DNA from 2 places in the Gluconobacter japonicus genome. Region 2 is predicted to be linked to the other one. Evidence: predicted binding sites of a transcription regulator. Region 2 holds the regulator's gene; the other holds the start of a gene.

Region 1 (3,387 bases), on a different contig from region 2:
GGACTGGTCGATCTCGATGATTTTGTCGAGATTGTCCACGCCCTCTAGGCGGTCATAAGGCAACGGGGACTGACTGGATTTCATGAGTTGGCGGGACAGGGCCTTGTAGAGCGTATCCACAACCAGCGTGGACTTGCCGCCGCCTGATACGCCCGTTACGGCAATGAATGTGCCCAGTGGGAAATCGACGGTCAGGTCTTTGAGGTTGTTGCCTTTTGCGCCGACGAGGGTGAGCGTCTTGTCAGATGTGCGACGATTTTCCGGGACGGGGATGAACTTTCGGCCTGACAGGTAGGCGCCCGTCAGGCTGTCCTTGTTTTTGGCCACTTCCTTCGGAGAGCCGACGGCAATGACGTTTCCGCCCCGTGTGCCAGCACCGGGGCCCATGTCGATCAGATAATCGGCGGCCCTGATGGCGTCCTCGTCATGTTCGACGACGATGACCGTGTTCCCGAGGCGCTTGAGGCGTTCCAGTGTGCCGAGAAGGCGCTCGTTGTCGCGTTGGTGCAGGCCGATGGAAGGTTCGTCTAGCACATACAGGACGCCCGTCAGACCGGAGCCGATCTGGGAGGCAAGGCGGATGCGCTGGCTTTCACCGCCAGAAAGCGTGGCCGACCCACGGGAGAGCGTGAGGTAGTCTAAGCCCACATCATCAAGGAAGTGCAGGCGATCCGTGATTTCACGCAGGATGCGACGGGCGATTTCGGCCCGTTGAGGTGTCAGAGTCGCTTCAACGCCCGAGAACCAGTCGAGGGCCTTGCGGATCTGCATGTCCGAGGCTTCGGCGATGTTCAGGTCATTGACCTTCACGCAGAGTGCTTCCGGTTTCAGGCGTGCGCCATGGCAGACGTGACAGGGTTTTTCGGACTGGTAGCGCGACAGTTCTTCCCTCACCCACATGCTGTCGGTCTGGGCCATGCGGCGGCGGAGGTTTTTCAGCACGCCTTCGAAAGGTTTGGTCACGGTGTGGACCTTGCTGCCATCGCGGTAGGGAATGGCAATCGCTTCTTTGGAACCGTTGAGGATCAGGTCGCGCGTTTCGGCTTTCAGGTCGCCCCAGGGTGTATTCATGGTGTCGCCGCAGTGACGGGAGAGGGCGGCAAGCGTCTGGTCGTACCAGTCGGTGCTGGCGCCTTTCCATGGGGCAATGGCGCCTTCGGCAAGTGTCAGGCTGTCATCCGGGACGATCAGATTGGCATCAAAATGCGTTTCTGTTCCGATACCATCGCAGGTTGGGCATGCGCCCATTGGCGCGTTGAAGGAGAACAGGCGTGGCTCGATCTCTTCAATCGTAAAGCCTGAGACCGGGCAGGCGAAGCGGGACGAGAAAACGATGTGGGCCGGGGCGGCCTTGTCGTCAGCGCGTTTGACTTCCTCGGCGTAAGCGAGACCATCGGAGAGTTCGAGGGCGGTTTCGAAGCTGTCGGCCAGGCGGGATTCCAGATCGGATTTGACGACGATCCGGTCCACAACCACTTCCACGTTGTGGCGGGTCTTGCGGTTCAGTTCCGGGGCTTCGGCGATTTCGTAAAGCTCACCGTCGATTTTGACGCGGGTGAAGCCCTTGCGGGACAGCTCTGCGAGTTCGCGTTTGCAGTCGCCTTTCCGATCACGGACGACCGGGGCGAGAAGCATCAGGCGCATGCCCTCCGGGAGCGCTATGACCCGGTCCACCATCTGGCTGACGGTCTGGGCTTCGATGGGCAGGCCAGTGGCAGGAGAATAGGGAATACCCACGCGCGCCCAGAGCAGACGCATATAGTCGTGGATCTCCGTGATCGTGCCGACAGTCGAGCGGGGGTTTTTTGAAGTGGTTTTCTGCTCAATCGAGATGGCGGGGGAGAGCCCTTCGATGGAGTCCACGTCTGGTTTGCCCATCAGTTCGAGGAACTGGCGGGCGTAGGCCGAGAGGCTTTCAACGTAGCGGCGCTGGCCTTCTGCGTAGATTGTATCGAACGCGAGCGAAGATTTCCCCGAGCCGGACAGGCCCGTGATGATCGTGAGCGAGTCACGAGGGATTGTGACGTCGATATTCTTGAGGTTGTGGGCGCGTGCGCCACGGACACGGATCGAATGATTGTCTGGAAAGCTCACGAAGACCCCGGGATGTGCAGAAAAGGCAATTGTGTTCGCAACGCGCCTGAACGGTGCTAGATCACTTTATAGATGGGTTTTCACGCCCCATATGAAAAGAACAATTCGAGAAAATTGGTTGGTACGGAATGGCAGGTAGCGTCAACAAGGTGATTCTGGTCGGGAATCTGGGCAAGGACCCGGAAGTCCGGAACACGCAGTCAGGCTCGAAGATCGTCAATCTGACGATTGCGACGTCCGAAACATGGAACGACCGTCAGAGCGGTGAGCGCAAGGAGCGCACCGAATGGCATCGTGTCGTGATCTTCAATGATCGTCTGGGCGATGTGGCGGAGCGTTTTCTGCGCAAGGGCCGCAAGGTCTATCTGGAAGGCGAACTGCGGACCCGGAAGTGGACCGATCAGTCAGGCCAGGAGCGTTACACGACGGAAGTGACGATCGATCGTTTCCGCGGTGAACTGGTGCTGCTGGATAGCAATCGCAGTGGCGGCGACGAGGGTGGCTTCGACGGAGGCGGCTCGTCCTACGGCGGTGGAAACAGCAACGGTGGCGGCTTTGGTGGCGGCAACCGGGGGGGTGGCTTCGGCGGTGGTAATGATGGCGGCCGCTCAGGTGGGTCGTCTGGCGGTGGTAACCGGGGTGGTGGCTGGGATGCGCCGCCGGATAACGATCTGGATGACGAAATCCCGTTCTGAGGGATGCGTTTGGAACCGGGCTGGCAATGTCAGTCCGGTTTTTTTATGTCCGGCGCGGGCGTTCAGAGGGGCAGATGGAAGAACTGGTTGAATTCTGAAGCCTGATAGTCACCGAAGGCTTCGCCCGGTTGGAAGCCTCGGCTTTGATAGAGCGCCAGAGCCGGTTCGAAGGAAGATCCGCGTCCGGTCTCAAGGCTGAGTGTCTTCATCCCCTCAGAACGCGCTCTATGGATAAGGTGATCCAGCAGAGTACTGGCAACGCCCTGTCTCAGAAAGTCAGGATGGGTGCGCATGGATTTGAGCTCGCCTACCTGATTGTTCAGGCGTTTGAGTGCGCCGATTCCAGCTACGCGATCCTGTCTATGGACAGTCCAGACTTCGATTTCAGGTGCCATGAGGCCTGACAGGTCAAGGGCGAAGACATGTCCGGGTGGGGTGTTTTCGTGCATTCCTGCGAGGTGAAGGGCCAGAAGGTCACGCGTTTGCGGGTTGGAAAAATCGGCGGGATGCAGGGTGAATGTCGGGCTCATGATGCGCGTGTCTGTTCAATTGAGGTCGGCGTCAGGATGACAAGTTTATACCCTGTGTGTTCTGCGGG
Region 2 (3,387 bases):
GGCTCACAAGGCTGGCTACACCTGCGTGATGAGCCATCGTTCCGGTGAGACGGAAGACGCTGTGATCGCGGATCTGGCTGTTGCGACCAACTGTGGGCAGATCAAGACGGGTTCCCTCTCCCGCTCTGATCGTACGGCCAAGTACAACCAGCTAATCCGTATCGAGCAGCAACTCGGTAGCGCGGCACGTTATGCAGGTCGCAGCATTCTCAAAAATGCCTGACCAGAAAGCCGGCCCCTTTTGGGGCCGGTTTTTTTTGGAAAATAATCAGGTGTCTTTTGACATGAATGATTGTTTCGCTCTGTCTCTCTGAGGTAGGCTGTCAAAACGTTTGAAAGCCAAGGGAGACTGTACCCCGCGTGAGACCTCTTCGACTCATCAAGCGCGCCATCCGTACGGTTGCGCCGCCAGTCCTGTTTCTTTCCCTAACGGCTTATTTTGGCTGGAACGCTCTGCACGGAGCGCATGGTATTCACGCGTATCAAGATCAGCTCGTTCTTCAGCAGCAGGCTCTTCAGGCACAACAGGATGCCAAGGATGAGCAGGCTGTCTGGCATCGGCGGGTGCTGGCTCTGAAAGAGAAGGCACTTGATGCTGATATTCTCGATGAGCGGTCACGGGCTATGCTGAATCTGACTCGGAATGGGGATATTGTTGTGCCCTATAGTCCGCACGACAAGCTTTTCTGAGGTCAGTTTTTGAAAGAACCGCTTAATCGGTTCTTTTTTGTGGGGGCAACAAAAAAGGCGACCGTAAGGCCGCCTTTTTAAACTCGTATGATCCGCGAGGTCTTACTTGATCTTGGCTTCGCGGAAGGTCACATGCTTGCGAGCGACCGGGTCATACTTACGGACTTCCATCTTGCCCGTAGCAGAACGTGCGTTCTTCTTCGTGACATAGAAGTAGCCGGTGTCAGCCGACGAAACGAGACGGATCTGAATAACGTTGGTTTTTGCCATGATACCCTCGGGCTTGCGCCGTCCTGATGCCGCTCGCAAGTGTCAAAGCAGCAGGTTGATCTAGTTCGGCGCACCATGCTGATTTGTCTGTCTCAGGTCAAGGCTTTCTCGTGAAAATCCGCTGATAACGTGTCTTTTTTCGGAAAAATAATCAATTTTAGCCGCTAAAACTCATGTTTTCAGGGCATTGACGTCCTTGTGGTCCGGTAAAGAGGAACCTATAAAGAACAAAAGGGAGATACATGTTGGTCATGTGTTCTGCCTGTTTCCAGATTATGCCTCCACCGAGGCGCACAGGAGCGCCTGTATGCTGACGCGCAAGCAGCACCAGCTTTTGCTATATATTGACGAGCACCTTCGCCGGACCGGGTATTCTCCCTCTTTCGACGAAATGAAGGATGCGCTCGAGCTCCGCTCCAAATCAGGTATTCATCGCTTGATTTCCGCTCTTGAGGAACGGGGCTTCCTGCGTCGGCATCATCATCGTGCCCGAGCGTTGGAGGTTCTGCGTCTTCCTCATATGGGAATGGATGCGCCCCATGCCGAGAGCACTGTTGCGCAGGCTCTATTCGTGCCGACAGTCGTCGAAGGTGGCCGTCAGGCTATGGAGGGGGCTTTTTCGGAAGCGCCGCGCTCGCCCGTCGAAGATGTGAGTGTTCAGATTCCTCTCTACGGGCGTATCGCGGCAGGTCTGCCGATTGAGGCTCTTCAGGATGAGAGCACCCATATTCAGGTACCCTCTTCCCTGCTTGGCACGGGTGAACATTATGCCCTGACCGTTGCAGGCGATTCCATGATTGAAGCGGGCATTCTGGACGGAGATATGGCGATCATTCGCCGTGGCGAACTCGCGGATAATGGCCAGATTGTCGTGGCTTTGATTGATGGTCAGGAAGTGACACTCAAGAAACTGCGTCGGCGTGGTTCTACGATCGCTCTTGAAGCTGCCAACCGGGATTATGAAACCCGCATTCTTCCGGCGTCACGTGTTCGCATTCAGGGGCGTTTGGTAGCGCTCTTCCGTCAGTATTGAACGTGTATGGTTCCTGTAAGTCCGCGAGGGCCTTCAGGAACCATTATGCAGATTAATGTTTCGGGGCAGCTGGAATGCCGCGGACAACCCGTACCGTTCCGTCAGGAGCGATGAGCGTACTTGTGCCATCTCCGTTTGGAATGATGATTGTCTTGTCGGGGTTTTTTGACAGGAAATGGGGCGCGTTATCTGGAACGCTTGTCGGAAGTGCCGGGATGAGGTTGCTTCGATCCTGAGACACACCATAACGTGTATCCGAACTTTCTCCAGCCGATATGCTTGCCCCTGGTTTCATCTGATGTCCCATGGACCCCAAAGCACCAGAGCCGGCAATTCCTCCCATAAAGGTTTTGTCGATTGAGGCGCCGCCGAAATATGTCGCAGGATCGCCCAGAGCGCGATTGAACACACTATCGGGGTTTTCAACATCTTTCAGGGTTGGCAGAGGCTGAGGAGAGCCAGGCCATATATTGCCGCCTTCCGGAAGGATCGGCGTGGAGGCAACTGTTTCCCCGCGAGCACGACGCAAGTTTTCACTATCCCCGTGTGGCGCGTTAGGATTGCTGCCTGACCACAGAGCTGTATCGTTCAAAAACTTGCCCATGCCCGAACAGCCACTCAGGGCGAGAGGTAATGCCAGTAGAGCGGCCTTACGCATTGCATACTCCCATAAGGTCGATCATTGACCTTTAGCGATCATTGCGTGAAAGCGCCAGATGATGGGATGATAACTGCAATAATAATCGTGCACAGTCCAGATCAGGATACGATCTTCGAGGACTTGCGCGGATCAGATGCCATCATTCTGGAAAGGCCAACTGTAAGGTAGCCCCAGCCACTGAGAACTGTTGGAATAACTGAGATCCACAGCAAAATACCACCAATCAGCGTGGCGGGCAGAAAGGACAGATGAAGAGCGGCAGCGGCCTTGTCTCCACCAATCAGGAAGCCAATGGCGACCATCTGGATGCCGGTCTTCCATTTTGCCAGACGGGTAGAAGGAAGGGTTTCCCGCTGGGAAGCCATGTATTCACGCAGACCGCTCACAAGGATCTCGCGCAGCATAATAATGATCGCGGCGTAGAGCGAGAATACCGGAAGAACCGTCAGGCCAGCCAAAGCCAGTAGCAGGGCTCCTACCAGGAGCTTGTCCGCGATGGGGTCCATCATGCGCCCCAGTTCGGACAGCATCTGCCACCGGCGTGCCAGAGCACCATCCAGATAATCCGTGATGCAGGCCGCCGTATAGACAACACAGGCTGCTACATTCCCCAGTGCGGAATGCAGGGCTAGCAGAGCGACCAGAACTGGAATGGCCGCTATGCGAAGCAGGGTCAGGACATTTGGCAGATCAGTGAGCATCGAACGCAGTCTAGAACAGTTTGGCTGGTTCC

The links. The regulator LexA, encoded in region 2, represses DNA repair genes until DNA is damaged. The targets are predictions, from matches to a motif close to TGTTCTANNTANGTTC.
Region 1: a site for LexA is predicted at 2,193-2,208, ahead of uvrA (excinuclease ABC subunit UvrA). Genes of this name have one in related genera too.

What each region holds. Positions count from the first base shown of each region.
Region 1 covers NZ_JABCQN010000002.1:270,836-274,222, forward strand. The annotation lists gene uvrA (excinuclease ABC subunit UvrA) at 1-2,094, opposite strand, end outside; gene ssb (single-stranded DNA-binding protein) at 2,223-2,789, shown strand; gene HKD32_RS04655 (GNAT family N-acetyltransferase) at 2,852-3,319, opposite strand; gene HKD32_RS04660 (helix-turn-helix transcriptional regulator) at 3,316-3,387, opposite strand, start outside.
Region 2 covers NZ_JABCQN010000003.1:340,299-343,685, forward strand. The annotation lists gene eno (phosphopyruvate hydratase) at 1-223, shown strand, start outside; gene HKD32_RS08055 (FtsB family cell division protein) at 361-690, shown strand; gene rpmG (50S ribosomal protein L33) at 793-960, opposite strand; gene lexA (transcriptional repressor LexA) at 1,268-1,993, shown strand; gene HKD32_RS08070 (hypothetical protein) at 2,046-2,651, opposite strand; gene pgsA (CDP-diacylglycerol--glycerol-3-phosphate 3-phosphatidyltransferase) at 2,753-3,355, opposite strand.